DNA from 3 places in the Kitasatospora sp. NPDC056184 genome. Region 3 is predicted to be linked to each of the others. Evidence: riboswitches for the same ligand, from Rfam matches in the RefSeq annotation. Region 3 holds a riboswitch; each other region holds the start of a gene.
The links. Region 3 has a riboswitch for cobalamin ahead of ACFC0B_RS33100 (HoxN/HupN/NixA family nickel/cobalt transporter). Riboswitches for the same ligand answer to the same signal wherever they lie in the genome.

Region 1: it holds a riboswitch for cobalamin, as region 3 does, so the genes downstream of both, ACFC0B_RS23125 (cobalamin biosynthesis protein) here and ACFC0B_RS33100 (HoxN/HupN/NixA family nickel/cobalt transporter) in region 3, are expected to answer to the same signal.
Region 2: it holds a riboswitch for cobalamin, as region 3 does, so the genes downstream of both, ACFC0B_RS06820 (ABC transporter substrate-binding protein) here and ACFC0B_RS33100 (HoxN/HupN/NixA family nickel/cobalt transporter) in region 3, are expected to answer to the same signal.

The regions. Positions count from the first base shown of each region.
Region 1 is NZ_JBHJUI010000011.1:239,045-249,066, reverse strand. It holds gene ACFC0B_RS23155 (MaoC family dehydratase) at 1-475, shown strand, start outside; gene ACFC0B_RS23150 (acyl-CoA dehydrogenase family protein) at 659-1,867, shown strand; gene ACFC0B_RS23145 (phosphatidylserine decarboxylase) at 2,326-3,018, shown strand; gene ACFC0B_RS23140 (CDP-alcohol phosphatidyltransferase family protein) at 3,005-3,883, shown strand; gene ACFC0B_RS23135 (hypothetical protein) at 3,959-5,284, opposite strand; gene ACFC0B_RS23130 (alpha/beta hydrolase family protein) at 5,653-6,768, opposite strand; cobalamin riboswitch at 6,977-7,189, shown strand; gene ACFC0B_RS23125 (cobalamin biosynthesis protein) at 7,223-8,209, shown strand; gene ACFC0B_RS23120 (cobyric acid synthase) at 8,206-9,720, shown strand; gene ACFC0B_RS23115 (putative cobaltochelatase) at 9,717-10,022, shown strand, end outside.
Region 2 is NZ_JBHJUI010000002.1:410,977-420,998, forward strand. It holds gene ACFC0B_RS06795 (cytochrome P450) at 1-1,420, shown strand, start outside; gene ACFC0B_RS06800 (macrolide family glycosyltransferase) at 1,420-2,583, shown strand; gene ACFC0B_RS06805 (ferredoxin) at 2,754-3,509, opposite strand; gene ACFC0B_RS06810 (ABC transporter ATP-binding protein) at 3,506-4,318, opposite strand; gene ACFC0B_RS06815 (FecCD family ABC transporter permease) at 4,321-5,400, opposite strand; gene ACFC0B_RS06820 (ABC transporter substrate-binding protein) at 5,397-6,410, opposite strand; cobalamin riboswitch at 6,463-6,668, opposite strand; gene ACFC0B_RS06825 (trypsin-like peptidase domain-containing protein) at 6,869-7,660, opposite strand; gene ACFC0B_RS06830 (ferritin-like domain-containing protein) at 8,155-8,955, shown strand; gene ACFC0B_RS06835 (ferritin-like domain-containing protein) at 8,952-9,758, shown strand.
Region 3 is NZ_JBHJUI010000024.1:41,775-51,796, reverse strand. It holds gene ACFC0B_RS33135 (shikimate kinase) at 1-180, shown strand, start outside; gene aroB (3-dehydroquinate synthase) at 173-1,261, shown strand; gene aroQ (type II 3-dehydroquinate dehydratase) at 1,270-1,698, shown strand; gene ACFC0B_RS33120 (AAA family ATPase) at 1,823-2,695, shown strand; gene ACFC0B_RS33115 (Fpg/Nei family DNA glycosylase) at 2,781-3,611, shown strand; gene ACFC0B_RS33110 (tetratricopeptide repeat protein) at 3,678-5,681, shown strand; gene ACFC0B_RS33105 (ArsR/SmtB family transcription factor) at 5,712-6,086, opposite strand; cobalamin riboswitch at 6,170-6,362, shown strand; gene ACFC0B_RS33100 (HoxN/HupN/NixA family nickel/cobalt transporter) at 6,394-7,515, shown strand; gene ACFC0B_RS33095 (M24 family metallopeptidase) at 7,586-8,692, shown strand; gene efp (elongation factor P) at 8,759-9,319, shown strand; gene nusB (transcription antitermination factor NusB) at 9,324-9,761, shown strand; gene ACFC0B_RS33080 (thioesterase family protein) at 9,933-10,022, shown strand, end outside.

The DNA.
Region 1 (10,022 bases), on a different contig from region 3:
CGAGGTCGGCGCGGTGTACAAGCACTGGCCCGGCAAGACGGTCACCGAGTACGACGACCACCTCTTCTGCCTCCTCACCATGAACCACCACCCGCTCCACCTGGACACCAACTACGCGGAGCGGACCACCGACTTCGGCCGCAACGTCGTGGTGGGCAACTACGTCTACTCGCTGCTGCTCGGCATGTCCGTCCCGGACGTCTCCGGCAAGGCGATCGCCAACCTGGAGATCGAGTCGCTGCGGCACGTCGCGCCGACCTTCCACGGCGACACGATCTACGGCGAGACCACCGTGCTCGACAAGTGGCCGTCCAAGTCCAAGGACGACCGCGGCATCGTGTACGTCGAGACCAAGGGCTACAAGCAGGACGGCACGGTCGTCTGCATCTTCCGCCGCAAGGTGATGGTGCCGACCGCGACGTACACCGAGGCGCGCGGCGGGGAGCAGCCCGGCCGCCCGACCCCCCTCGGCTGAGTCCGGTTCCCCCCCTCGCACACCGAGCCCCGGACGGGCCGGCCGCCGTCATCGGCCGCAGCCCCACCCGGTTCACGGGGGCTCCGCGGAAGCCACGCCCGCGGAGCCCCCGTCCACCCTCCCCTTCCTCTTTTCCCCAGTCCTTCCCCCAGCCCTTCCCCCAGGCATGACAGGAGCCGCACGATGGGACGCCTCGCACAGACCGACGGCCTCACCGAGATCCAGCGGGACATCCTCGCCACCGTGCGCGAGTTCGTCGACAAGGAGATCATCCCGGTCGCGACCGAGCTGGAGCACCGGGACGAGTACCCGACCGCGATCGTCGAGGGCATGAAGCAGCTCGGCCTCTTCGGCCTGACCATCCCCGAGGAGTACGGCGGCCTCGGCGAGTCGCTGCTCACCTACGCCCTGGTGGTGGAGGAGATCGCCCGCGGCTGGATGTCCGTCTCCGGCATCGTCAACACCCACTTCATCGTCGCGCACATGATCAACGCGCACGGCACCCAGGAGCAGAAGGACCACTTCCTGCCGAAGATGGCGGCCGGCGAGATCCGCGGCGCCTTCTCGATGTCCGAGCCGGGCCTCGGCTCCGACGTCGCCGCGATCAGCACCAAGGGCGTCAGGTCCCAGGACGGGGAGTTCTACGTCCTCAACGGCCAGAAGATGTGGCTGACCAACGGCGGCACCTCCACCCTGGTCGCGGTGCTGTGCAAGACCGACGAGGGCGGCTCCACCCCCTACAAGAACATGACCACCTTCCTGATCGAGAAGACGCCGGGCTTCGGACCGAACCCGACCGTCCCCGGCCTCACCGTGCCCGGCAAGATCGAGAAGATGGGCTACAAGGGCGTCGACACCACCGAGCTGGTCCTCCAGGACGTCCGCGTCCCGGCCGACCGGATCCTCGGCGGCGTCCCCGGCCGCGGCTTCTACCAGATGATGGACGGCGTCGAGGTCGGCCGCGTCAACGTGGCCGCGCGCGGCTGCGGCGTCGCCCGCCGGGCCTTCGAGCTGGGCATCGCCTACGCCCAGCAGCGCACCACCTTCGGCAAGAGGATCGCCGAGCACCAGGCGATCCAGTTCAAGCTCGCCGAGATGGCCACCAAGGTCGAGGCCGCCCACCAGATGATGGTCATGGCCGCCCGCAAGAAGGACGGCGGCGAGCGCAACGACCTGGAGGCGGGCATGGCCAAGTACCTCGCCTCCGAGTACTGCAAGGAGGTCGTCGAGGACTCCTTCCGGATCCACGGCGGCTACGGCTTCTCCAAGGAGTACGAGATCGAGCGGCTCTACCGGGAGGCCCCGATGCTGCTGATCGGTGAAGGTACTGCGGAGATCCAGAAGATGATCGTCGGGCGCCGCCTGCTGGAGGAGTACCGCATCGCGGAGTGATCCACAGGCCTCGGAAGCCGCCGGTCGACGGGCGTGCGGGCCCGTCCCGGCACCGCGCCGTGCTCCGACCCGGTCGCCTGGTCCGCCCCGGGTCCGGCACGGCCCACCGAAGCGGCCGTAGGGCGTACAGCTGCTGTCACGCGCCCTGCGGCCGCTTCGGCATCCCCTCGGCCGGCCCTCGACCTGCCCCGGGCGGACCGCCCCGAACGGCCGTACGGGCACCGTTGAGACATGAGTCACCAGCTTCGCCGGGTCCCTTGGGAACCGGAGCGGGGCGAGCTACGGTCGTAGGGAAGGGGCGCGACCGCGCCTCCGGCAGGTCACATGACGAGCAGGCGGGTTGCCCACCCACCGTCTGCTCCCGATAGCATCCACCGGGACAGCAGACGTCCCCCTCTTACCCGATCCCGCGGTGGCCCCCGTCCAGCGGCCATGATCCCCCGCGACAAAGGTCTTCGATGCCCATCAGCCCGTCCCCTCACACCTCCGTCACGGACCGCGATGCCCTCGCAGCCACGACGGCCGGTCGGCGACCCCGCGTGACCATCGCGCGCGGAGCCACCCCCTGGTTCGTCCCCACCCTCGCCACGGCCGCCGTGACCACCGCCCTCACCCGGCGCAGTGGCAAGTGGGCCCTGGCTGCGGTACCCGCCTGTGCGCTCGGCGCCGGCATGCTGTGGTTCTTCCGCGACCCCGAGCGTGAGATCGGCACGGGCAGAGTGATCTCCCCCGCCGACGGCGTGGTCCAGAGCATCGACGCGTGGCCGGACGGCCGGACCCGCGTGGCGATCTTCATGAGTCCGCTCAACGTCCACGTGAACCGGGCCCCGCTGCCCGGCACCGTGACCTCCGTCGAGCACGTGCCCGGTGGCTTCGTGCCCGCGTTCAACAAGGACAGCGACCAGAACGAGCGGGTCGTCTGGCACTTCGACACCGAGCTCGGCGACATCGAGATGGTGCAGATCGCGGGCGCCGTGGCGCGCCGGATCGTGCCGTACGTGGACGCCGGTACCAAGGTCGAGCAGGGCGAGCGGATCGGTCTGATCCGGTTCGGGTCCCGGGTCGACACCTACCTGCCGGCCGGCGTCGAGGTCGGCGTCGAGGTCGGCCAGAAGACCACCGCCGGGGTGACGCGCCTTGACCGTGACTGATCCTGAGACGATCGTCGGCCTGGAGGACGAGGAGACGGTCCTGCGCCGTCGCCGTTGGGCCCGCGACCGCGAGCTGCGCGCGCCGCGCTCGCCGCAGCACCTGTCCACCGCCGACTTCCTGACCCTGGGGAACGCCGTCTGCGGCTTCCTGGCGATCTACTCGATCACCACCGGGGTGCTCGTCCCGCACATCACCAACCCGGACGCCGCGCCGGACAAGCACAGCGCCGCCACCGCGGTGACGCTGCTGCTGATCGGCTCGATGTGCGACCTGTTCGACGGTCTGGTGGCGCGCAAGCTGCGCTCCTCCGCGCTCGGGGCCGAACTCGACAACCTGGCCGACCTGATCAGCTTCGGCATCGCGCCGGCCTACTTCGTCGCGGTCTGGGGCATGGTCTCGCCCGGCTCCAACAGCCGCCTGTCGGCCCTGATCGCGCTGACCGTGCTGCTCGCGGTGGTCCTGCGGCTCGCCCGCTTCTCCGCCGTGAAGATGCGGCCCGGGGTCTTCCAGGGCATGCCCTGCCCGATGGGCGCCATGACGGTGATCGCCATCGTGCTGCTCGACCCGCCGTTCCTGCCCGGTCTGCTCGCCATCTTCGGCGCGGCGTACCTGATGGTCAGCCGGATCGAGTACCCCAAGCCGCAGGGCCTGCTGGCCACCGCGACGCTCTGCTGGATCGTCGTCTCGATCGGCTGCCTGGGGGCCTGGGCGACCGGTCTGCCGGGCGGCGACAACCTGCTGCACATCGGCGCGTTCGCGCAGATCGCGCTCGCCGCGATGGCGCCGCTGCTGGTCATCCGCCGCAAGGTGGGCCAGAAGGTCGGCGACGTCCGGGCCCGCCGCGCGGAGTCGCGGATCGGCTGACGCTCCTCCGGTCGCGCGGAAGGGCCCGGCCCCCCGAGGGGGGCCGGGCCCTTCCGCATGTGCGCTCCCGCTCGGCTAAGCGCCGCCGCGGTGGACGCTGAAGGCCGAGCGGCGGGCCGCGCGGGCCACGCCCGGGTCCGGGTGCACGCCGGAGACGGCGGTCAGCACCGAGGCCGCCCGCGGGTGCCCGGACTGCCGGGCCCGGGCGAACAGCCGCACCGGGTCGCCGGCCGAGGCGCCCTCGACGTGGCCGACCAGCAGTTCCGTTTCCCCGTGGTCGAGCACGGCCGCGGCGGTGTCCACCCAGAGCCAGGCGGCGTCCTCCGCGCCCAGCACATCGGCCGGGGAGACTCCCTCGTCCGAGCGCTCGGCCAGCCAGAGCAGCGCGTAGGGGCGCAGCACCGGCTCGTCGGCGGCGGCCCGGACGGCCTGCTCGGCGGTCACGCCGGCCACCCGCAGCGCCTCGAAGGCCAGGCCGCGCACCAGGGCGTCCTCGCCCTGCGCGGCCTCCAGCAGCTCGGCCACCGCCCGGTCGGCCGGGCGGGCGGCCAGCCAGGCCCGGTACTCGGCGCGGGCCGGGCCGGGCGAGTAGTCGGCGCAGGCGCTCAGCAGCTCCAGCGCGCTCTGCTCGATGTGGCCGGCGGCGGTCTGCGCGACGGTGCAGATCTCCTCCAGCTTGGCCCGCACCGCCCAGTGCCCGAGCGGGGAGAGCTCGGCCGCGTTGTCCCGGCGGGCCAGCGCGCCGACGGCGGCCAGGCCGTCCAGCATCCAGTCCAGGACGGCGGCGACGTCGGCGGGCGAGGCCGGGGTGTCGATCTGCGGCTCGCGGCAGGTGCCGCGGACGGCGGAGACGGCGGAGGCCGCGTGCGGGACGGGCGACAGGCCGAAGGTGCCCTCGCCGCCGCCGACCCGGCGCTCGTCCAGGCCGCGCCGGAGCAGCTCCAGCAGCTCGACGTCGGCCACCGGGCCGTCCACCAGGTGCAGGAAGGAGAGGAGCTGCGGCGCCTGGTCGACGGCCTGCCCGGCGAGCACCGCGAAGACCCCCCGCAGGGCGGCGGGCGGGACCGGGGCGAGCAGCGTCCAGGCGTCGAACAGCGCCGACCAGCCGCGGACCACCGCCTCGTCGTCGTGCTCCCAGGCGTGCAGGCGCCAGCCGGGGCCGGCGCCGCCGTCCCGGGCCTCGACCAGGCCGACCAGCAGGGCCTGGCCCCACGCCTTGGCGGCGGCGCCCACCGTCATGGCGAGCGCGAGGCCGGCGGCGCGGGCGTCGTCGGGGAGCAGCTCGCCGCGCTTGTCGACCTCGTCGAGGTCGCCGGCCCAGCGGGCGATCCGGACGGCGTCGACCAGCATGCGGCGGGCCAGCGGGGCGAGCTCGGCGGGAGCGGGGAAGCCCTCCGGCACAGGGACCCGGCCTCGGCCGGGTGCGGGGGCGGGGCCTCGTCGGCGGGGTACGCCCGGGGCCCCCGGCCTGGCGCCGGCGGGGCGGTGGGCCGTTCCGGGGAGACGGGTCACCGTCGCACCGGTACCGATCGTCGGCGGGAGCGGGGCATCACGGTCGCGCGGATTCCGAGACGTCACGTCGAGCAGTCTTCCCCTTGCACCGGCCATCTGTCACATCCGGTTGTCCGCGCGGGGCGGGAGGGGGGCGTGGGGGCTCGACAAGATCGGGCAACAGAGGCCAAACCGACTGGCTTGATCTTTATGGCGAGTCCATGCCAGATGGAACCGGTGTGCCGCGGAATTCCGCGCGAGGGGGGGCGGGAAGGGGATCAGCAGAACGGCGTGAGCCAGCGGCGGAGGGTCTCGGCGTAGCGGTCCGGGGCGCTGTTCCACAGGGCCGCGTGGTCGCCGCCGGGGAAGGCCTGGAGGTTGACGAGGTCCGGGCGGCGGTCGGCGAGGCGCCGGGCGGCGGCGAACGGGGCCACCGGGTCGTCGGGCCCGTGCAGCACCAGGGTGGGCACCCGCAGGTCGGTGCCCTCGGCGAGGCGGGCGAAGTCGGCCAGATCCACGCCGGTGCGGCCCTGGGCGGCGAGCACGCCGAGTTCGGCGCTCGCGCCCCGGAAGCCGGACCGGGCCGCGCCCCGGCGGGCGGTGGCCGGCCAGTCCAGCACCGGGGAGTCCAGGACCAGGCTGCTGATCGACGAGGCGAGGTCCGAGCGGGCGGCGGTGTGCAGGGCCATCGTGGCGCCGAGCGACCAGCCGTAGAGGACGACCCGGCCCGCGCCGCCCTCCAGGGCGGTGCGCACCGCGGCCTCGACGTCCCGCCACTCCGTCTCGCCGAAGTGGCCGAGGCCGTCCGGGGAGGGGGGCGCGCCGGCGTCGCCGCGGTAGGTGACGGCGAGCGCGGGCAGGCCGAGGCGCTGCAGCTCGGGGAGGACCGGCAGGGCCTGCCCGCGGTCGGCGTCGGGGCCGTGCACCAGGACCACCCAGGTGCCGCGCTTGCCGTCCACCCGCCAGGCGGGCAGCGCGCCCAGCTCGCCCTCGACGGCCGTCTCGGCGAACGGCAGGCCGAGCGCCGAGGCCGGGTCGCCGAGGTACACCCGGGGCGTGAGGCGGACCTCGGTCCCGGGGGCGAGGGTGCCGCGGTCGGCGCGCACCAGGCGGCGGGTGACGCCCTGCTCGTCGCGGTGCAGGACCTCCTCGACCACCGCGTGGCCGTCCTCGCCCCACTCGACGGCCCAGCGGCCGGGCCGCTCGCTCACCGCGGTGCGGGTGAAGGTGACCTGCCCCGCGCCGAGGCTCCGGACGCGCACCGGGCCGGTCCGGTCGCGGGCGTCCCCGGTCGGACGGACCATCCGCTCGGACGCCTTGCGGCCGATCAGCAGGACGGCGGCCCCGGTGCCGACGGCGGCGGCCGCCACGGTGGCCGCGATTCCCCAACGCATACTCGCTCCCCGGTGCTCGGTGTCTGGCTGCTGCTGCTCGGTGTCCGGCTGCCGCGGGGTCCGGCCGCTCGACGTCCGGACCCACCCCTCAGTCCACTCGCGCGGGCGGGGGGAAGCCAGTAGGACACGGCCGTACGGGTTGTTCCGCGAGGAAGGTCACACCGGCGGGGACGGGGCGGCGCGGCGTGTGACCAAGACCCCGGACAACCTCGGTTGACTCCCGGTTCGGGCCCGTGATGGGATCCTTCAGCCAATACGGAGGCATGCAGAGGAAGCCGGTGCGAGTCCGGCGCGGTCCCGCCACTGTCACCGGGGAGCACGACCGGAACACGCCACGGCGAGCCGTCAGAAGCCGCTGGAAGGCCCGGATCGCGCGTCCGACCCGGAAGCCAGGAGACTCTCGCCCCCGGTTCGTCGATCCAGGGCGCGGACCCTGAGTGAGGACACGCACGCGATGCTGCGCCCTGCCGTGCGCCCGCCGGGCCGGGCCCTCGCCTTCGGCGCGGGCGCCGTCGCTGGCTACCTGGCCGACGCCCGCTTCGGCGACCCGCGCCGCGGCCACCCGGTGGCCGGCTTCGGCTCCGCCGCCGGTCGGCTGGAGCGCCTGCTGTGGCGCGACCACCGCGCCGCCGGCGCCGCCTTCACCGCCCTCGCCGTGGGCACCGTCGCGGCCGGCGCGCTGGCCGCCGACCGGCTGCTGGCCCGCCGTCCGCTCGGCCGGGCCGCCCTCGCCGCCGCCGCGACCTGGACGGTGCTCGGCGGCAGCTCGCTGACCCGGGAGGCCCGCACCATCGGCCGTTCGCTCGCGGCGGGCGATCTGACGGCGGCCCGGGAGCGGCTGCCGCACCTGTGCGGGCGCGACCCGAGCGCGCTGGACGAACGGCAGCTGGCCCGCGCCGTGGTCGAGTCGGTGGCCGAGAACACCGCCGACGCCGTGGTCAACGCCCTGGTCTGGGGCGGTCTGGCGGGCACGCCCGGCCTGCTGGCGTTCCGCGCGGTGAACACCCTGGACGCGATGGTCGGTCACCGCTCGCCCCGCTACGCCCGGTTCGGCTGGGCCTCGGCGCGGCTGGACGACGTCGCGGGCTGGCCGGGCGCGCGGCTGACCGCGCTGCTGACGGTGGCCGCCGCCCCCGAGCCGCGCACCGCCTGGCGGGTCTGGCGCCGCGACGGCTCCGCCCACCCCAGCCCGAACGCCGGCCAGGCCGAGTCGGCCTTCGCGGGCGCGGTGGGCGTGCGCCTCGGCGGGACGCTGCGGTACGGCGAGCGGGTGGAGCACCGGCCCGTGCTGGGGGAGGAACTGCGCCCCGTCGGGGTGGACGACATCGAGCGGGCCTGTGTGCTCTCCCGGCGGGTGAGCGCGCTGGCCCTGGGTACGACGGTCGCCGGGCACCTGCTGCTCGGGGCGGCCCTGGTGAGGAAGCGGAGGAGTGGGTCATGAGCAAGGCGCTGCTGGTCGCCGGGACGACCTCGGACGCCGGCAAGAGCGTGGTCACCGCGGGCATCTGCCGCTGGCTGGCCCGGCAGGGTGTCGCGGTCGCGCCGTTCAAGGCGCAGAACATGTCGCTGAACTCCTTCGTCACCTCCGACGGCGCCGAGATCGGCCGCGCGCAGGCGATGCAGGCGCAGGCCGCCCGGGTGGAGCCGGAGGCGGCGATGAACCCGGTGCTGCTCAAGCCCGGCGCGGACGGCCGCAGCCAGGTGGTGCTGCTGGGCCGCCCGGTCGCCGAGGTCGGCGCGCTGGACTACCGCGAGCGCAAGCCGGTGCTGCTGGAACGCGCCCTGGAGTGCCTGGCGGACCTGCGCACCCGCTTCGACGTGGTGGTCTGCGAGGGCGCGGGATCGCCCGCCGAGATCAACCTGCGCGACCGCGACATCGCCAACATGGGTCTGGCCACCGCCGCCGGGCTGCCGGTCGTCGTGGTCGGGGACATCGACCGCGGCGGCGTGTTCGCGGCGATGTACGGGACGCTGGCGCTGCTGTCGGCGGAGGACCAGCGGCATGTGGCGGGCTGGTTCGTCAACAAGTTCCGCGGCGACGCGCGGCTGCTCGCGCCGGGCCTGGAGATGCTGCGCGAGCTGACCGGCCGCCCGGTGCTCGGCACCCTGCCGATGCTGCCGGACCTCTGGCTGGACGCCGAGGACTCGCTCGACCTGTCCACCGTCGTCGACCGGACCGCCGCGCGCGGCCCGCTCGGCGCGGACGTGCTGCGGGTGGCCGTGCTGCGCTTCCCCCGGCTGTCCAACTTCACCGACCTGGACGCGCTCGCCCAGGAGCCCGGCGTGCTGGTCCGCTGGGCCACCCGGCCCGAGGAGCTGGCCGACGCCGACCTCGTCGTCCTGCCCGGCACCCGGGCCACCGTCGCGGACCTCGCCTGGCTGCGCGAGCGCGGCCTGGAACCGGTGCTGAAGGCGCGGGCGGCGGCCGGGCGGCCGCTGCTCGGCGTCTGCGGCGGCTACCAGATGCTGGCGCGCTCGATCGTGGACGAGGTCGAGTCGAAGGCGGGCGCGGTGGACGGGCTCGGGCTGCTGCCGACCCGGGTGCGCTTCGGCGCCGGGAAGGTGCTCGGCCGCCCGGTCGGCGAGGCCTACGGCGAGCGGGTCGAGGGGTACGAGATCCACCACGGCGTCGTGGCCGTCGAGGGCGGGGAACCGTTCCTGGACGGCTGCCGGGTGGGCCAGGTGTGGGGGACCACCTGGCACGGCGCGCTGGAGAACGACGGCTTCCGGCGCGCGCTGCTGCGCGAGGTCGCGCAGGCCGCCGGCCGGGCGTTCGTGCCCGCGCCGGACACCTCGTTCGCCGCCGCGCGGGAGGCCCGGCTGGACCGGCTGGGCGAGCTGATCGAGGAGCACGCGGACACCGACGCGTTGTGGAAGCTGATCGAGGGCGGGGTGCCGGCGGCCGGATCGCTGCCGTTCCTGGCGCCCGGAGCCCCTGGGGAGCATGCATGAGTGACGTCCGTTATCCGTTCACGGCCATCGTGGGCATGGCCGACCTGCGGCTCGGCCTGCTGCTGAACGCCGTCTCGCCCGCGGTCGGCGGGGTGCTGGTGCGCGGCGAGAAGGGCACCGCCAAGTCGACCATGGTGCGCGCGCTGGCCGGGCTGCTGCCGTCCATCGCGACCGTCGACGGCTGCCGCTTCGCCTGCGACCCGGCGGCGCCGGACCCGCAGTGCCCGGACGGCGCGCACGACGGCGGGGCGTCCTCGCGGCGCCCGGCCGAGCTGGTCGAGCTGCCGGTCGGCGTCTCCGAG
Region 2 (10,022 bases), on a different contig from region 3:
CCACGTCGGGCCGTGCGACCAACTGCTCGGCATCGACCACCTGCTGCACGACGAGACCCTCAAGCCCGGCGACACCATCATGTCGATCGGCCTCGGCATGGGCTCGCGGTTCACCGCGTCCCTGCTGGAGGTCACCGAGCAGCCCGAGCCCCGTACGGCCACCACCTTCACCGCGCCGGTGCGCGTGCAGGCCCCGCCGGCCGACGCGTACGTCATCGACCCCTCGGGCGGCGACATCTTCGGCGAGGCCGCCGCCCTGCGCGAGCGCGGACCGGCCACGCCCGTCGAACTGCCCGGTGGCGTGTCGGCCTGGGCCGTCACCGGGCACGACCTGACGAAGAAGCTGCTGCTCGACCCGAAGGTCTCCAAGGACGCGAACAAGCACTGGCCCATGTGGCGCGACGGCGACATCCCGCCGGACTGGCCGCTGATCATGTGGGTCGCGATGCAGAACATGTTCACCGCCTACGGGGACGACCACACCCGGCTGCGCAGCCTGGTGGCCAAGGCGTTCACCCCGCGCCGCATCGAGGCGACACGGCCGCGCGTCGAGGAGATCACGGCCGGCCTGATCGCCGACCTGGCCGCGGTGCCGCCGGGGCAGCCGGTCGACCTGCGCGCACGGTTCGCGTTCCCGCTGCCGATCCAGGTCATCACCGGACTGTTCGGGGTGACCCCGCAGACGGGCGAGGACCTGCGGCGGCTGGTGGACGCGGTGTTCAGCCTCGACGCGGACCCGGCGGGCGTGCAGGCCGCCTCCGGCGAGCTGTACATGCTGCTCAAGGAACTCGTGGCCGCCAAGCGGCGCGACCCCGGCGACGACATGACCAGCGACCTGATCGCCGCGCGGGAGGCGGACGGCACCCGGCTGTCCGAGCGGGAACTGCTGGACACCCTGCTGCTGACCATCTCCGCCGGCTTCGAGACGACGGTCAACCTGCTCGACCACGCCGTCCACGCGCTGGCCACGCACCCGGATCAGCTCGCCCTGGTCCGGTCCGGGACCAGCACGTGGGAGGACGTGGTGGACGAGACCCTGCGCTGGCAGGCGCCGGTGCCGAACCTGCCGCTGCGGTACGCCGTGGAGGACATCTCCGCGGACGGCGTGCAGATCCGCAAGGGCGAGGCGATCCTGCTGTCCTACGGCGCGGCCGGCCGCGACCCGGCGCAGCACGGGGCCGACGCGGAGGACTTCTCCGTCACCCGGCCGTCGCGGGCCGACCACCTCACCTTCGGGCACGGCGTGCACTACTGCCTCGGCACCCCCCTGGCGAAGCTGGAGGCGACGACGGCGCTGTCCGCGCTGTTCTCCCGGTTCCCCCGGCTGCGGCTGGCCGTCCCGTCGTCCGAACTCGAGCCGCTGGGTTCCTTCTTCACCAACGGGCACAAGACTCTTCCGGTCATCCTGGAGGAGAGCTGATGGCCCATTTCGCCTTCGTGAGCGCGCCCGCGTCCGGGCACGTGAACCCGACCCTGCCGCTGGTCGAGGAGCTGGTCCGGCGCGGCCACCGGGTCAGCTACGCCACGGGACCGGCCACCATGGACGCCGCCTCCGCCGCCGGGGCGTCGCCGGTGACCCTGCCCTCGCACCTGCCGCCCGACATGGCGGCGCGGGGCGGGTTCACGGCGGAACAGCTCGCCGTGACGATGGAGTACTACCTCGACGACGCGCGTGCCTCCTTCCCCGTCCTGGCCGAGCACTTCGCGGCCGACCCGCCGGACGCGGTGTGCTACGACTCGGTGACCTTCACCGGGAGGATGCTGGCGAACCTGCTCGGGGTGCCGGAGGTCTCCCTGGTGCCGACCTTCGCGGAGAACGAGTCCTTCTCGGCGGCGCAGGTGTACCTGCCGGCCGACTTCGACCACACCGACCCCCGGCTGGTGGCCGCGATCCAGGACATGGGGAAGTTCGCACAGGGCCACACCTTCCTCGACGACCCGAACCTGATGTTCGGCCACGTGGCCCCGACGAGCCTGGTGTTCATCCCCCGCGAGTTCCAGTTGTCGGGGGACACCTTCGACGAGCGCTTCCACTTCGTCGGGCCGTCGCTGAGCAGCCGGCAGACCGCCGGCGAGTGGAGACCCCGGTCGCAGGCCCCGGTGCTGCTGATCTCACTGGGAACCGTCTTCAACGACCGGCCCGAGTTCTACCGGACCTGCGTCGAGGCGTTCGGCGGCGGCGACTGGCAGGTCGTCATGGCGGTGGGCGGGCTGGACCGGCAGTCGCTGGGCCCGATCCCGGCGAACGTCGAGGTGCACGCGCACGTGCCGCAGGTGGCGGTGCTGCGGCATGCCGAGGTGTTCCTGAGCCACGCCGGGATGAACTCGGTGATGGAGTCCCTCTACCACGGGGTGCCCTTCGTGGCGGTGCCGCAGATCCCGGAACAGCGGGCGATCGCCCGGCGGGCGGAGGAGCTCCGGGTCGGCAGGACGCTCGCCGAGCCGACCGTGCAGGGCCTGCGCGACGCCGTCCAGGCCGTCCGGTCCTGCCGCCCCCGGGCGGCGGCCCTGAGCCGGATCGTGCGCGGGGCGGGCGGCGCGTCCAGGGGGGCGGACGTCCTGGAGAACCTGCTGACACGGTAGCGGCCGGACTCCACCGGGCCGTCCGCACCCGGTGGAGCCCGGTGGGGCCCGCAGATTCGCTTCCACGCCGCTGCGGCGTCCTCCTCGTCCGAGTGCGCGATCACCAGCACCCCGTCAGGGTCTCCGTCGGGCGGCGCCCCGGGCCCGACTCGCCGCCGGCGGACACCCGGTCACGGCCGGTCGTGGGGTTCCACGTCGCCCGCGTGCCCGTTCTTGCGGCGGGCGAGCCGGTTGGACTCCACCGGTCGTCCGCCGGCGAGGTGCTCGGTGACGATGCGGTCTGCGACCGCCGGGTCGACCTTCCCGTACCAGACGTCGTCCGGCTGCACGCTGACGACGGGGGCCTGGTTGCAGGGGAACTGGCACCCGGTCTGGGTGACGAGCACGTCGTCGTCGCCGAGGCCCTGCTCGGCCAGCATCCGTACCAGGGCGCGCAGTCCCTCCTCCGCGCCCTTGGCCGCGCAACGCGGGCCGCGGCACACCAGGACCTGGTGCCGGTGGCCGGGGACGTCCTCCCAGGCCGCGGATGTGAGGCCGGGTTCCCCGCCGGTGACGGCCTTCGTCGCCGCGGCCACGGCGGCTACCGCGTCCGGCGAGTCGGCCAGGCGGGTCGCGACGAGGAGTTCGGGGCGGTGGCCCGCGCGCTCGCGCCACCAGTACGCGGCGATCCGCCGCAGCCAGGAATGGGCCGGGCCGGAAGCCGCGAGGCGGACGCCGATCACGACCACGGTCTCGGCGCCCGCGTCGGCCAGCCTGGTCAGCTCGGCCGACAGCGAGGGGTCGGCCTGCTGCAGGAACGCGATCGAGGCCCGGTGCGAGGCCGCCGTCCGGAGGAGTTCGTCGCGGCGGACGGCTTCCGCGATCGACATGCCGACCAGGAGCACGGCGCTGCGGCGGGCGTGGGCTTCCAGGACCGGGGAGGTCATGGCGTCGTCCTTTCCTGGAGCAGTCCGTTCCACCGGATGTGCGGTCGGTCGTGCCGGGGGTGCCGTTCCACGGTGGCGTCGACGCCGTAGACGTGCGCGATCATGGGCGAGGTGAGCACCTCGGAGCCGGGCCCGTGGGCGACCAGTCGGCCGTCGAGCAGGACGGCGACCTCGTCGCAGTAGGCGGCGGCGAGTTCGAGGTCGTGCAGCGCCGCCACCGTGGTGATGCCCAGCCCGCGGACGGTGCCGAGGAAGCCGAGCTGGTGGCGCAGGTCGAGGTGGTTGGTGGGCTCGTCGAGCAGGAGCAGGCCCGGCTCCTGCACCAGCGCCCGCGCGAGCTGGACCCGTTGCCGCTCGCCGCCCGACAGTGTCGGCCAGGACCGGTCGAGCAGGTGGCCGACGTCGGCCGCGGCCACGGCGTCGGCGAACACGGACCGCTCGTGGGCGTCGGCGGCGGAGTTCGCCGGCACCGGCCAGCGGCTGCGGTGCGGAGTGCGTCCGAGCTCGATGACCTGGCGGACCGGCAGCGACAGCCGGGTGTCCGCCTGCTGCTCCATGAAGGCCACCTGTCGCGCCCGCCGGCGGGCCGTGAGCGCGTGGAGATCCTCCCCTCCCAGGAGGACCCGCCCGGCGCTCGGCCGGGTCAGCCCGGCGATCGCGCGCAGCAAGGTGGTCTTCCCGGCGCCGTTGGGCCCGAGCAGGCCCGTGATCCGGCCGGGGCTGAACGCGATCGAGACGTCATCGAGCAGCGTGGCTCCGCCGATGCGCACCCGGAGCCCCTCGGCGCGCAGCTCGACGGGGGGCGTCACCGTCACTGCTCCCTCCCGTCGGCCCGGCCCTGGCGCCACAGCAGCCAGGCGAAGAAGGGTGCTCCGAGCCCGGCCGTGACGACGCCGACGGGGATCTCCCGGTCGGGGAGGACCGAGCGCGCCACGATGTCGCTGCCCACCAGGAGGGACGCGCCCACCAGTGCCGACACGGGCAGCAGGAGGGCGTGGCGCGGGCCGCAGACGAGCCGGACCACGTGCGGCACGACCAGGCCGAGGAACCCGATGACGCCGGTGTTGGCGACCAGGCACGCGGTCACCAGCGCGGCGGTGGCGACGAGGACCCAGCGGGTGCGCTCGACGTGGACGCCGAGGGAGCGGGCGGCGGTCTCGCCGAAGGCGAAGGCGTCCAGGTCGCGGGCCGAGGAGGCCAGGACCGTGATGCCGGCCAGCGCGACCGCGGTCAGGAAGACGGCGGTGGGCCACCGCAGGCCGGCGACCGAGCCCAGCGTCCACTCCATGACACCGCGCGCCGCGTTGCGGTCCCCGAGGACCAGCACGGCGAACGAGGTGTAGGCCCCGCACAGCTGTCCCACGGCGATGCCGGCGAGTACGGTCCGGGTGGTCGGCAGCGTCCGGGTGCGCGCGCCGGCCAGGGCCAGGACGACGACGGCCGCGAGCAGGGCACCGGCGAAGGCCGCCGTCGCCACCGCACCGGTGCCCACGGCGCCGGACACGCCGACACCGAGGACGATCACGGTGACCGCGCCGGCGGCGGCTCCGTCCGAGATCCCGAGCAGGAAGGGATCGGCCAGGTCGTTGCCGGTCAGTGTCTGCAGCACCGCACCGCAGACCGCGAGGCCGGCGCCGGTGGCAGCCGCTCCCAGAACCCGGGGCAGCCGCAACTGCCAGACGATCTGGTCGTCCAGCAGCGTCACGTGCGGGTCGCCCAGCCCGAGACGGCGCACCACGACCTCGATCACCGTCCGGACCGGCTCGTGCTGCGAGCCCACGGCCAGGCCGAGGAGCGCGGTGGCCAGGAGCAGGGCCGCGGCGACGGCCAGGACCGCCGCCCTGCGGCCCGGACCAGCGGGCCGCAGGGCGGGACGGGGTGCGGTGGTCATGACCGCGTGCGCAGTTCGCCCAGTCCCGCCGACACCCGGGCGGCACCGTCGGCGAGCAGCACGCCGGGGGTCGACTCGGAGAACGGCACCACCACGAAGGCCTTGCGCTGCACGGCGGTGAGCTTGCTCAGCACCGGGTCGCCCTGCAAGTAGTCGATCTTGGACTGGGCCGTGTCCCAGTCGGCGTCCGCGAGCACGATGGCGTCCGGGTCCGCGGCGACGACCTTCTCCCAGCTGACGCTCTGCCAGGCTCCGGGCAGGTCCCCGAAGACGTTGCGGGCACCCACGGCGTCGAGTACGAGCTGCGGTCCGCCGTGGCCGGAACCGACGTAGGGCGCCTTGGTGTCCGAGTCGAACCACAGGACCTTCAGTCCCTTGCCCGCGGCCGTCGCCGTGAACCGGGCCAGCTGCTGCTCCTGCTCCCGCTGGATCGCGGCGGCCCGCTCCGTGACGCCGAAGACCCTGGCGACGTCGTTCAGTTCGCCCCACATCGCCTGCCAGGTCGTCGGCGGCACCTGGCTCTTGTCCGAGCAGCCGAACGGGGAGAGGTACGACGGGACGCCCTGGCCGCGCAGTTCCTCCCGGGTGCCCGCGACCTTGTCGGTGAACGCGCTGGAGTAGGAGGCGTACAGGAAGTCGGGACGGGCCGCGAGCAGCTTCTCCTTCGTCGGGTAGTCCTTGGAGAGCACCGGAACGGAGTCGTAGGCCGCCTTCCACTTCTCCGGGACGGAGTTGTCGAGGAAGGCGGTACCGGCCATGCGGGACTGCAGGCCGAGGGCCAGGGCCACCTCGGTGGCACCCTGGTTGAGCGTCACCAGCCGCTCGGGCGGCGCGCCGACCGTCACGGTGGTCCCGCAGTTGTCCACGCTGACCGGCTCGGCGCTTCCGGTCGTCCCGCCGGACGCGACGGGCGCGGGGGCGCCCGCACAAGCGCCGAGCAGGCCGGTGAACAGGACGGCCGCGACCGCCCGGCCGACGCGTGTCGGACCTCCGGGACGTGCGGAACGCATGGATCGGTACGGATGCGGAATACCGCTGGGCACGTGTTCTCCAAAACCCTCGTGGAACATGTCGCGCCGTGGCCGGTCTCCTGGCTTCCGCATCGACACACCGCAGCCGACCTTCCCGGGCGGATCTTCAGGCCCGCCCAGTGGCCCTGACCGCTGGCGAAGCCGGTCAGCGAGGGCCGCGGTACTCCGCGGCAACAGTGGCGAGGGCCGCACCGGACTCAGACCGGTTTCCCGAACACCACGGCGATTGCAAGGTATCAGGCGTGGTCGGGTCGGTGCTGGCCGGCACCTGGGATGATCGTCGGGATCGTTCGGGCTCCTCCGGACGCCTTGGCGGCCCTGGCGTGCGTGGCGTGCTGCCCGCTGCCCGCTGCCCGCGCTTGTCGCCGCGGCGCCGGCCGATCGCGACAGCTGCGGTGCTCGCGGGACACGGGCCGGCCGGTGGACTCCGGCGTGGTTCAGGTCGTCGCGAGGTGGAAGCCGGCCCCGACTCCGCCGACGGCGTTCATTTCGTCGATGATGCTCAGGATCGGCGAACTGTGCTGGGCGCCGAACGCGTTGCCGACCAGGGTCTGGCCGTCCACGACGGGGGAGCCGGAGTCGCCGGAGTTGGTGAAGACGAGGTGGGTGAACCAGATTCCGTTGGTGCCCAGCTTGATGCCGCAGGTGAGGCCGGTCCGGTGGCCCTGCTTGCACATCCGGGTCCCGTTGGCGGGCGGCGCCCCGATCGACGTGATGGTCACCGAGCCCACGGTGGCGGTGGGGGCGACCCGGCTCTCGTCCAGCTTGATCACCGCGTAGTCCAGGCCCTTGGGTCCGGTGCTGAGCAGGTTGTTGGGCGTACTGACGTACGTCACCGTGCCGATCGCCCCCGTCTCCAGGTCGGGGCGGCTGGCGTTGACGTCGGCCGGGGCGAGGGCCGTCCCCGCCGGCGAGGTGTCCCGGTAGATCTGCTCGCCGACCAGCTTGGTGCCCTGCGCGTCGATGAGGCAGTGGGCGTTGGTCAGGCCCACCAGGTTGCCCGCCGCGTCGCGGCCGACGGCGGTGAGGGTACAGAGGTACCAGCTCGTGGGGGCCTCGGGCGTCGGGTTCAGCCGGAAGATGATCCCCGTGCCGCCCCCGACGGGCGTGAGCGACCGCGTGCCCGCGGCGGGGGCCTGAGCGGGGGCGGCGCCTGCGGACGGAGCCGCGGTGAGGGACACGGCCGTGAGGAGGACGGCCAGGCCGAGGGCGCGCAACGGACGTATCATGTGATCGCTTCCTTTGCGGGGAGGGGGAGTTGACCGGATCGCGGTTACGGCTCCAGTCAACTGCCGCGGCGATGAGAACTGCTTGAGTTTCTATCACCCGGGTGCCGGGAAGCACCGGCGAAAACAGGTCGGTCCCCGAGGAGCGGTGGTCGGAGGGTGATGGGGAGATCACGGGGCAGGTGGCGCCACTGACGGCCTGCACGGATCCGAGACGGGATGGCGTTGAGGGATTCCGGCGGGTGCCGGTCCGGGGGGAATCCCTCCGGACCGGCCCCGGGAGTCTCCTCCCCTGCTGCGGGTGCCGTTCGGGGAGGCGTGCCGGCGTGGGCGGGGCGGGGAACCGGGGCCTGCCGTCAACCGTGTCGCGGTGAACTCACCCTCGCGGGCGAATCGCCGTCCGTTCGGGCCCGGTGACCAAGCCGGGGCGGGGAGGGTGCCGAAGGCCGGGAGGAAGCGGTCCGGCGTTCGGCCGGGCCGAGGAGCCGAGACGGGACATGATGGCCAGCGAGCACATCGACACCCGGCTGCTGGAAGAACTCACCGAGCAGTCAGAGGACTTGAACAGCGACGCGCTGCGGGTCACCCGCGCCGCGCTGACCGACTTCGGGCAGGGCGCCGCGCCGGCGCGCCGCTGGTGGCAGCGCGGCACCGCGCCCGCCGGCCTGGCGGGAGCGGTCGGCCTGGCCGGTCGGACCCGGGCGGTGGCCTCCCCGTCGGCGACGGCGTCCGGGGACGACATCCGGGCGCTGCAGACCGCCGCGTCGATCGAGAACCTGGCGGTGGCCGTCTACCGGACCGCCGCCGGACTGCCGTTCATCAAGGACGGCAACAGGACGGTCGCCGCGTTCATCGCCAGGACCACCGAGCAGCACCAGGCCCACGCCAAGGCCTTCAACGCCGCCGCGACCGCCGCCGGCGGCACGGCGCAGCACGACCCCGACCCGAAGTACAAGGCCGTCGTCGACCAGGCACTGCCCACCGTCAAGACTTCGGCGGACGTGGTGGCGCTCGCCATCACGCTGGAGGACGTCGCCGCCCAGACCTACACCAGGAACGTCGGCCAGGTGGGCAACGCGGACCTGCGCAGGCTGTTCGCCTCCGTCGCCCCGGTCGAGGCCCAGCACCGCGCCGTCCTGCTGGCCGTACAGGCGCTGCTGGCGGGCAACGCCGCCGACCTGGTCGCCATCCCGGTCGACCCGGCGAAGCTGCCCGCCGCGGCCGGCGGCGTGGGCTTCCCCGACGCCTTCCACCGGACCGACAACGCCTCCCCGATCGCCGAAGGGGCCGTACAGTGACCACCGACCGCAGCTGGGAGCCCGCCATCGGCGAGGCCGAACTCACCCGTCTGACTCGCGAGATGGACGAGGCCCACCGAACCACCCTTCCGGTCATGCGGGCCACCGCCCGCGACCTGGTCCCGGAGATCCGCGCCACCGGGCCGGCCGACGCCGGGCGGCGCCGCTTCCTGCTCGGCGCGGGCGGGGCCGCCGCCGGTCTCGTCCTCACCGCGTGCTCCAGCAGCAGGAGCCGCACCAACCCCGCCCCCGGAAGTCCCGCCGCCACCGCGCCGGGCCCGGCCCCGGCGGCCGGGCAGTACACCGGAGACCTGCGGGTGGTGGCGCTGGCCACCGCGCTGGAGAACCAGGCGGTCGGCGCCTACCGGGCCGCGCTCGACGCTGCGCAGGCCGGCAGGCTCGGTTCCGTTCCCCCGGCGGTCGCGACATTCGTGACCACCGCGATGGCCCAGCACGCCGACCACGCCAAGGCCTGGAACGCCGTCCTCACCGGCGCAGGCGTGCCCGCGATCACCGACGTGCCGCTGTCCAACCAGCCGGACACCCTGGCCGCGCTCGGCAGGGCCGCCTCCGTCGGCGACGTCGCCGAGCTCGCGCTCCGGTTGGAGGAGCAGGCCGCCCAGACGTACCTCTTCGCGACCTACAGCGTCACCGGCGCCGCCGGCATCGCCACCGCGGCCAGTATCGCTCCGGTCGAGGCCATGCACGCCGCGATCCTCACCTACGTGCTCGGTCGGTACCCCGTCCCCGACGACTTCCTGCCCGTCGACAAGGCCGCCGGCCCCGCTCTGCTCATGGTCTGACCCCCTGGACAGGCGCGCGCCCGGCGGTACGGAAACCGACACCCCCCGGGTCCCGCCGGGCGCGCGCCCCACACCGATCAGGAGACCGCGCCGTGCCTTCCCCCCGGACCGCGACGGCCGGTGCCGGTCCCCGGACCGGGCTCGACGTGCGGTCCGTACGGCCGGCTGTGGTGAATCCCGATCGGCCGGTCCGTGCCCGCTACCCGAACCAGGAGGTTCTCATGCGTTGCTGCCGTCCGTACGGCAGGCTCGGACGGCCGCGGC
Region 3 (10,022 bases):
GACGCCCCCCGGCCGCTGCTGGCGGTCAACCCGCGGGCCCGCTGGCGCGAGCTGATGGAGGCCCGCCGCCCCCTCTACCTGGAGGTGGCCACCGCCGTCGTCGACACCGCCGGCCGCACCCCCGAGCAGGTCGCGGACGCCGTACTGGAAGCACTGGAGCTGAGCACCCCCCATGACTGACACCGTCAGGATCCACATCGGCGGCAGCGCCGGCCACGACCCGTACGACGTGCTGATCGGGCACCAGCTGCTCGGCGAGCTGGCGCCGCTGATCGGGACCCGGGCCCGGCGGGTGGCGATCATCCACCCGGAGGCGCTGTCCGCCACCGCCGACGCGATCCGCGAGGACCTGCTCGGCGAGGGCTACGAGGTGATCGCCCTCCAGGTGCCCAACGCCGAGGACGCGAAGAGCGCCGAGGTGGCCGCGTACTGCTGGTCGGTGCTCGGCCAGACCGGGTTCACCCGCACCGACGTGGTCGTCGGCCTGGGCGGCGGGGCCACCACCGACCTGGCCGGCTTCGTCGCCGCCACCTGGCTGCGCGGGGTCCGCTGGATCTCCATGCCCACCACGCTGCTCGGCATGGTCGACGCGGCGGTCGGCGGCAAGACCGGCATCAACATCGCCGAGGGCAAGAACATGGTCGGCGCCTTCCATCCGCCGGTGGGCGTGCTGGCCGACCTCGCGACCCTGGAGACCGTGCCCCGGCACGACTACGTCTCCGGCCTCGCCGAGGTCATCAAGTGCGGCTTCATCGCCGACCCGGCCATCCTCGACCTCGTCGAGGCCGACCCGGAGGGCGCCAAGACCCCGGCCGGGCCGCACACCGTCGAGCTGATCCGGCGGGCCATCCAGGTCAAGGCCGACGCCGTCTCCGGGGACCTCAAGGAATCCGGGCAGCGCGAGATCCTCAACTACGGCCACACCCTCGGCCACGCCATCGAGCGCAACGAGCGCTACAAGTGGCGGCACGGCGCGGCCATCTCGATCGGCATGGTGTTCGCCGCCGAGCTCGGCCGGCTCGCCGGGCGGCTGGACGACGAGACCGCGGACCGGCACCGCACCGTGCTCGCCTCGGTCGGGCTGCCGCTCAGCTACCGCGCCGACGCCTGGCCCAAGCTGCTGGACGCGATGAAGATCGACAAGAAGTCGCGCGGCGACCTCCTCCGCTTCATCGTGCTGGACGGCCTCGGCAAGACCTCCGTGCTGGAGGGCCCCGACCCGTCCCTGCTGGTGGCCGCCTACGCGGAGGTGTCCTCGTGACCCGGGTGATGGTGCTGAACGGCCCCAACCTCGGCCGGCTCGGCAGCCGCGAGCCCGACGTCTACGGCTCCACCTCGTACGCCGGGCTGGTCGAGCGCTGCACCGCGCTCGGCAAGGAGCTGGGCCTCGACGTCGAGGTGCACGAGACCAACTCCGAGCAGACGATGGTCGAGTGGCTGCACGAGGCCGCCGACGGCCGGGTGCCGGTGGTGATCAACCCGGGCGCGTTCACCCACTACTCGTACGCGATGCGGGACGCCGCCGCGCAGCGCACCGCGCCGCTGATCGAGGTGCACATCTCCAACCCGTACGCCCGGGAGGCCTTCCGGCACACCTCGGTGATCTCCGCGGTGGCGTCCGGCACGATCGCCGGGTTCGGGATCGGCTCGTACGAGCTGGCGCTGCGGGCGCTGGCCGAGCAGCTCGCCACGGGCTGACCGGGCGGGCTGACGGAACGTCGGCGCCCGGGCGGCGCCGGGGCGGTGACCAGCGGCGGTGCGGCGGCGGACTGTGTCCACCGTCGCACCGGCGTGTAGTGTCCCCGCTGAAGGAAGTCGGGAGGTGACCGTGACGCAGTACACCGGGGGTGGACCCGTCCCCCCGCGTCCCGTCGCTCCGCCGGCCCCACCGGTCCCGGCGTACCCGGTGCCCGCGTCCGCGGCGTCGTCCGGGCCGCCGACCGTTCCGGTACCGGTCGTCCCGCCGGGGCCGCCCGTCGCTCCCGCGCCGGCTCCGGCGCCTGCGCCTGTGCCCGCACCGGCTCCGGTGTCCGCGCCCGTGCCCGCGCCGGTGCCCGCCGGCTCCACCGGCCACTTCCTGCTGCCGTCCGGCGCGCCCGTCCAACTGCCCGTCCGCCCGCCGCAGCAGCACGCGGCCACCGGCCCGATCGCGGTGCTGCTGATCGGCCCGGCCGGCGCCGGCAAGACCACCGTCGCCCGCTACTGGGCCGAGCGGCGCCCCACCCCGACCGCGCACATCAGCCTCGACGACGTCCGCGAGTGGGTGCAGTCCGGCTTCGCCAACCCGCAGTCCGGCTGGAACAACGCCTCCGAGGCGCAGTACCGGCTGGCCCGCCGGACCTGCGGCTTCGCCTGCCGCAACTACCTCGCCAACGGCATCTCCTGCATCATCGACGACGCCGTCTTCCCCGACCGCCCGGCCATCGGCCTCGGCGGCTGGAAGCGGCACATCGGCCCCGGCATGATCCCGGTGGTGCTGCTGCCCAGCCTGGACTCGGTGCTCGGCCGCAACGCCCGGCGCAGCGGCAACCGCCGGCTCGGCGACGAGGAGGTGGCCCGGATCCACGGCCGGATGGCCGGCTGGTACAACTCCGGGCTGCCGATCATCGACAACTCCCACCTCGACGTGGCCGCCACCGCCGCCGAACTCGACCGGGTGATCCTGGCCCGGCTGATGGGCGTCCCGGTGCGCTGAGCGGCATCGCCGGCCCGGCCGGACTGTCGGTGCCGGCTGCGATGATGGACGGGTCCTGAACGAATCACCGGGGGGAGCCGCGCCCGTGCCGGAAGGCCACATCATCCACCGCCTCGCCGCCGAGAACCGCCGCGCCTTCGGCGGTCGGCCGGTCCGCGCCGGCAGCCCGCAGGGCCGTTTCGCGGACGGCGCCAAGCTGATCGACGGGCGGGAGCTGGTCGCGGCCGAGGCCACCGGCAAGCACCTCTTCCTCGGCTTCGGCGAGGACGCCTGGGTGCACGTCCACCTCGGCCTGTACGGCGGCTTCACCTTCGGCGACACCGCCGACGGCCCGGTGCCCGAGCCGGTCGGCCTGGTCCGGCTGCGGCTGGAGAACGACGAGCACTACGCCGACCTGCGCGGCCCCAACACCTGCGCGCTGATCACCGACGCCGAGAAGGCCGCCGTCGCCGCCCGGCTCGGCCCCGACCCGCTGCGCGCCGACGCGGACCCGGACGCCGCCTGGCGGCGGATCACCGGCAGCCGGACGACGATCGCGGCCCTGCTGATGGACCAGAAGGTGCTGGCCGGCGTCGGCAACGTCTACCGCGCCGAGGTGCTGTTCCGGCACGGCATCGACCCCCAGCTGCCCGGCCGCTCGCTGCGCCGCGCCGAGTGGGACGCGATCTGGGCCGACCTGGTCGCCCTGATGCGCGAGGGCGTCGACGCCGGCCGCATCGACACCGTCCGCCCCGAGCACACCCCCGAGGCGATGAACCGCCCCCCGCGCGTCGACGACCACGGCGGCGAGGTCTACGTCTACCGCCGCGCCGGCCGGCCCTGCCTGATCTGCGCCACCGACGTCCGCACCGAGGAACACGCCTCCCGCAACCTCTTCTGGTGCCCCACCTGCCAACCGGCCCGCGCCACCGCCTGATCCGGGCTCCGATTCGGCCCTAGGGTGGGGTCCGGCACTCGACCGGGGGGCGGAGGGAGCGCGCGGATGACGGACGGGCACCGGACGGTCAACACCGTGTCGGGCACGGTTCACGGCATGGTGGTGCAGGCCGGCACGGTCGTGATGTCGGCGTCCGGACTCGCCGTGCCGCGCCAGATCCGCGGCCCGCGCCGGGCCTTCGTCAACCGGGAGAGCGAGTTCGCCCGCCTGGACGCGGCACTGGGCCGACTGGACGACGCCGGGCCGGCCGTCCTGGCGTTCACCGGGCTCGGCGGCGTCGGCAAGACCGAGCTCGTCGCCCAGTTCGCGGCCCGGTCCGCGGCGCACTTCCCGGGCGGCCAGCTCTACGCGGACCTCGCCGTCCACCGGCACCCCGGCGGGGTGGACGTCGGCGAGGTGCTCGGCGGCTTCCTGCGCGGTTTCGGGCTCCCGCACGTGCCGGACGCCCCGGCCGAGCGGGCGGCGGCGTTCCGCACCGTGACGGCCGCCGGGCGCCGGGTCCTGGTCTTCCTGGACAACGTCGAGCACGCCGCCGAGGTCCGGGCGCTGCTGCCCGCCACCGGACTGCTGGTGGCCGCCGGTCGGCGCCGACTGCCCGGGCTGGTCCTGGACGGCGCCGAGGTGGTGCGCCTCGACCCGCTCCCGGCCGGCGCCGGATGCGAGCTGGTCCGCGGCTGGCTGGGCCCGGGCCGGGGGACGGACGCGGAGCTGGCACGGCTGGTCGAGTTCTGCGGCGGTCTGCCGCTGGCCCTGAACGCCGTGGGGTTCCGGCTGCTCGACCGCGAGGAACTGCGGGTCGACCGGGTACTGGCCGAACTGACCGACAAGGAGCGCAGATTGTCGTCGCTGAGCAATGAGGAGGGTGCGGTCGAGGACGTCCTGGACAGCGTCCACCGGCAGCTGCCCGAGTACACCCGTACGCTCTACCGGCTGCTGGGCGTCAACCCCGGGCCGCTGGTCTCGGTCGAGCTGGCCGAGGCGGCGGGGGTGCCGCGGGCCGCGGACGGCCTGGCGGACCTGCGATCGGCGCACCTGGTGGACGACGTGGCGGAGGACGGGCCGGAGCGCCGGTACCGTGCCCACGACCTGGTCCGGCTGCACGCCGCCGGGACGGTCCGCGAGCTGCCCGACCGGCTGGAGCTGCTGGCCCGGATCGTCGACTACTACCGCGGCCGCGCGGGGCTGGCCGACCGCGCGATCGGCGACCGCTTCCGGCTCCAGGAGGGGCCGGGCGGGACGGCGCTGCCGGGGTTCGGGTCGGGAGCGGAGGCGCTGGAGTGGCTGCAGAGCGAGCGGGCCAACCTGCTGGGCGCCGTCCGGGCCGCCGCCGAGCAGCGGTGGCACGGCGAGGTGTGGCGGCTGTGCGAGTCGCTCTGGCCGCTGTACCACGGGCGCAAGCACTACGGCGACTGGGTGGAGAGCCATCTTCTCGGCATCGAGGCGGCCCGGGAGGACAACCGGCCGGACGCCGTGATCCGGCTGCGCAACCAGCTCGGGCGTGCCTACTACGAGCGCGCGGAGTACCCGCTCGCCGCCGAGCAGCTGGCGGCCGCGGCCGCCCTGCTGCCGGAGGTGGACGAGCCCCGGCTGGCCGGCGTGCTGTGGGAGACGGACGGCCTGCTCTGCCTGGCCGACGGGCGGCCGGAGCGGGCCGTGGCGCTGTTCACGCGGGCCCGGGAGGCCAACGAGGGAGACCCGCACGGCGTGGTGGTGCAGAGCTACAACCTCGCCCAGGCACTGGTGGCCGCCGGGCGGGCGGAGGAGGCGCTGGCCGTGCTCGAGGAGGCGACCGCGGTGGCCGGGCGGGAGGGCGACGCCCCGATGCTGATGCGGCTGCCGCTGGTCGAGGCCCGGGCGGAGCGGGCGCTGCGGCGGTCGGCGGCGGCGGTCGGGGCGGCGGAGCTGAGCGCCGGGCGGGCACGGGAGTTGGGCCAGCCGAAGAAGGAGGCGGCGGCGCGGGAACTGCTCGTCGAGCTGGCGGAGGAGCTGGGCGACACCGCTCTGGCCGACCGCAACCGCGCCCGGCTGCGGGAGCTGCGGGGGCGGTGAGCGGGGTCGGCCCGGCCGGCCGATGGGGGGTCAGCCGGCTGCGGCGGTGGGGGTGGTGCCGGCGCATTGGTCGAGGAGGGGGCGGAGGGTGGGGTCCACGAGCCGGTAGCGCACGACGCGGCCCTCCTTCTCGCCGGCCACCGCGCCGGCCGTTCGGAGCAGGCGCAGGGCCTGGGAGACGGCGGGGTCGCGCATGCCGGTGGCGACGGCGAGGTCGGTGACGGCGAGCGGGCCGGTGTGGTGCAGGGCGAGCAGGAGGGCGAGCCTGCCGGGGTCGGCGAGCAGGGCGAAGCGGTCGGCCCAGGAGCGGACGTGGGCGGTGTCGCCGATCGCGGCGATGGCCTCGCAGACCCGGTGGCCGTCGATGGTGCGGTGGCCCGCACGGTCGGCCGGTACGAGATGCATACGGGCCATTCTGGCAGGCGGTGGACTGTGATCCCGAACACCTGCGTAGGTGCGCAGTCTTGCAAGCTTCCTCCCGGGCCCCCTACGGTGTTCCCCGCCGTGGTGCTCGGGAAGACCGGTGACGGACCCTCAGGGGTCCCAGTCCGGAGCGGCCCTCGCCACTGTGATCGGGGGAAGTGTCCGTACCCACGACGCCACTGGGCGCCTCGCGCGCTTGGGAAGGCGGGTACGGGAGCCCCGTCAGCCAGGAGACCGGCCGCGGCATCTCACGAAGTCATTCCACGAGGTGCTGGAGCGTGATCCGCAGATGACCCTGCCCGAAACCGCCGCGGCCGCGGCGCCGCCCGCCGCCCTGCCCGCCTTCCGCTGGCGCCGAGAGGACACCCTGCGCACCGCCGGGCTGTTGGGGGTGATCCTCGCCATGCACCTGGTGGCGTTCGGCACCCTGATCTTCCTCGTCGCACCGGAGAAGTACGAGGTCGGCACCCAGGTCTTCGGGGTGGGTCTGGGCATCACCGCGTACACCCTCGGCATGCGGCACGCCTTCGACGCCGACCACATCGCGGTGATCGACAACACCACCCGCAAGCTGATGGCGGACGGCAAGCGCCCGGTCTCGGTGGGCTTCTGGTTCGCGCTCGGGCACTCCTCGATGGTGGTGCTGATGGCCGCCCTGGTGGCGGGCGGCGCGCAGCTGGCCAACACGCTGATGGACGACGAGTCGACCACCCACCAGTGGCTGGGCGTGGTCGGCACCTCGGCCTCCGGCGCCTTCCTCTACCTGATCGGCGCGCTCAACCTGGCGGCGCTGTTCGGCATCCTCAGGGTGTTCCGCTCGATGCGGGCCGGGCAGTTCGACGAGTCCGAGCTGGAGGCGCACCTGGACTCCCGCGGCCTGATGGCCCGGGTGCTGAACCGGGCCACCCGCTCGATCACCCGGCCCGGGCAGATGTTCCCGGTCGGCATGGTGCTGGGCCTGGGCTTCGACACCGCCACCGAGGTCACGCTGATGGTGATGGCGGGCTCGGGCGCCGCCTCCGGTCTGCCGTGGTACGCGATCGTCTGCCTGCCACTGCTGTTCGCGGCCGGGATGAGCCTGTTCGACACGCTGGACGGCACCTTCATGAACTTCGCCTACCAGTGGGCGTTCTCCAACCCGGTCCGCAAGGTGTACTACAACCTGACCATCACCGGCCTGTCCATCGCGGTGGCCTTCCTGATCGGCACCATCGAGCTGGTCGGCGTGCTGCACGAGAAGCTGGACCTCACCGACCCGGTGACCGGCTGGATCGCGGACATCTCGCTGGACAACGTCGGCTATGCGATCGTCGGCCTGTTCGTGGTGGTCTGGGCCGCGGCCATCGCGTACTGGCGGCTGGCCGGGGTGGAGAGGAAGTGGAGCCCGGGCGCCGTGGGCGGCGGACGGTAGCCGCCGCGGGTCCTGCCCGGGTGGGGGCGTTCGGCGGGCGGATCGGGGGAGGGGTTCGTAGGCTCGACGCATGGCTGATGCGTACGCGGGCCGTCGGGAGCGGTTGCGGGAGCACTGCGGTGCGTCCGGGGCCGACGCGGCGCTGGTCACCCGGGCGGCGAACGTGCGGTACCTCACCGGGTGCCCGCCGTGCGGGGCGACCCTGCTGCTGACCCGGGACCGGGTGCTGCTCGCACTGCCGGACGACCTGCCGCCGGACGACACCGGCGAGCACCTGATCGCCCCCGAGGTCACCCGGCTGCCGGTGGCGGTCGGGGCGGACACCGCGCTGGCGGCGGCCGCCGCGGCGGCGCGGCTGGGGGTGGCCGGGCTGGCGGTGGAGGAGCACGACCTGACGGTCACCCGGCACCGGGCGGTGGCCGGGCTGGCCGAGGGGGTGCGGCTGGCGGACGTCGGCCAGGCGGTGGAGCGGCTGCGGGTGGTCAAGGACGAGCACGAGATCGCCGACCTGCGGATCGCCGCGGAGATCGCCGACCAGGCGCTCGGCGAGCTGCTGGAGTCGATCCTGGTGGGCCGTACCGAGCGGCACCTGGCGATGGAGCTGGAGCGCCGGATGATCGACCACGGCGCGGACCGGGCGGCCTTCCCGGTCTCGGTCGGCACCGGCTCCCACTCCGGCCAGCCGGCCCACCAGCCCACCGACCGGCGGGTGGAGGAGGGCGACTTCCTGACCGTGGTGCTCGGCGCGCAGTACCGCGGCTACGGGGTGTCCACCGCCCGGACCTTCGTGATCGGCGCGGCCCCGGCGCCCTGGCAGGTCGAACTGCACCGGCTGGTGTTCCGCGCCCAGCGGGCCGGGCGGGAGGCGCTTGGGCCGGGGGTGGAGCAGTGCGTGCCCGACCGGGCTGCGCGGGAGATCCTCGGGGCGGCCGGGCACACCGAGGCCTCGCCGCACCCGGTCGGCCACGGCATCGGCCTGGAGATCCGGGAGGCCCCGCGCCTGGGCCCCACGGACATGGGTAAACTGGACAGCCGCGTACCGGTCACCGTCGGCCCGGGGGTCCACCTCCCGGGGCGGGGCGGGGTCCGGATCGAGGACACGCTCGTCGTGCGCCCCCTGGATGAGGGCGGGCCCGAGCTGCTCACCATCACCACCAAGGAGCTCCTCGCCCTGTGACACGGGTGTGCCGCAGGACGCGATCCCTTGGTTCCTTGACAGCTATATCCAGGAGTAAGTGCGCCCGTGGCTTCCACGAACGATCTCAAGAACGGCATGGTCCTCAACCTGGACGGCAAGCTCTGGGCCGTCGTCGAGTTCCAGCACGTCAAGCCCGGCAAGGGCCCGGCCTTCGTGCGCACCAAGCTCAAGGAGGTCCTCTCGGGCAAGGTCGTCGACAAGACCTTCAACGCCGGTGTGAAGGTCGAGACCGCCAACGTCGACAAGCGCACCATGCAGTTCTCGTACAAGGACGGCGAGAACTTCGTGTTCATGGACATGGACACCTACGACCAGCTGACCATCGAGCCGGGTGTGGTCGGCGACGCCGCCAAGTACCTGCTGGAGGGCTTCGACGCGCTCGTCGCCCAGCACGACAACAAGCCGCTGTACGTGGAGCTCCCGGCCGCCGTCGAGCTCCTCATCGCCGAGACCGAGCCGGGCGTCCAGGGCGACCGCTCCACCGGTGGCACCAAGCCGGCCAAGCTGGAGACCGGCGCCGAGATCCAGGTGCCGCTGTTCGTCACCACCGGCGAGAAGGTCAAGGTCGACACCCGCGACGGCAGCTACCTCGGCCGGGTGAAGTAAGTCCGTGTCGTCCGCACGCACCAAGGCCCGCACGCGAGCCTTCCAGATCCTGTTCGAGGCCGACCACCGCGGGGTCGACCCGCTCACGGTCCTCGCCGACTGGGTGGCCCGGGCCCGGGAGCCCAAGCCGGACGAGGGCACCCCGCAGGTCGGCGAGTACACCATGGAGCTGGTCGAGGGCTACGTCCAGCACGCCCGCCGGATCGACGAGCTGATCTCGGAGTACGCGGTCGGCTGGACGCTCGACCGGATGCCGATCGCGGACCGCAACGTCCTGCGGCTCGGCGCGTACGAGCTGATCTGGGAGGACCGCGTCCCGGACGCGGTCGTCCTGGACGAGGCCGTGGAGATCGCCAAGGAGTACTCCACCGACGACTCCCCGGCGTTCGTCAACGGCCTGCTGGCCCGCTTCCTGGAGCTGAAGCCCAGCATCCGCCGCTGACTCCGCGCCTCCCGCGCCCACCGCGCCGACGGCCGTCGGACCGGAAACGGTCCGGCGGCCGTCGTGCGTGTTCACCCGGGCGGCGTATGGTGTCGCCTACTCGTCAGTAACCTGGCGTGCCGGCGGCCCGCACCCGCCGGCGACCCCCGCAGCGAAGGGCAGGCCACCTCCATGACCACGGCGATCCGCAGCGAGTTCGACCAGGGCATCGCCCTCACCCCGCACCCGGACGAGCCCGGCCGCTACGACGGCGAACTCGGC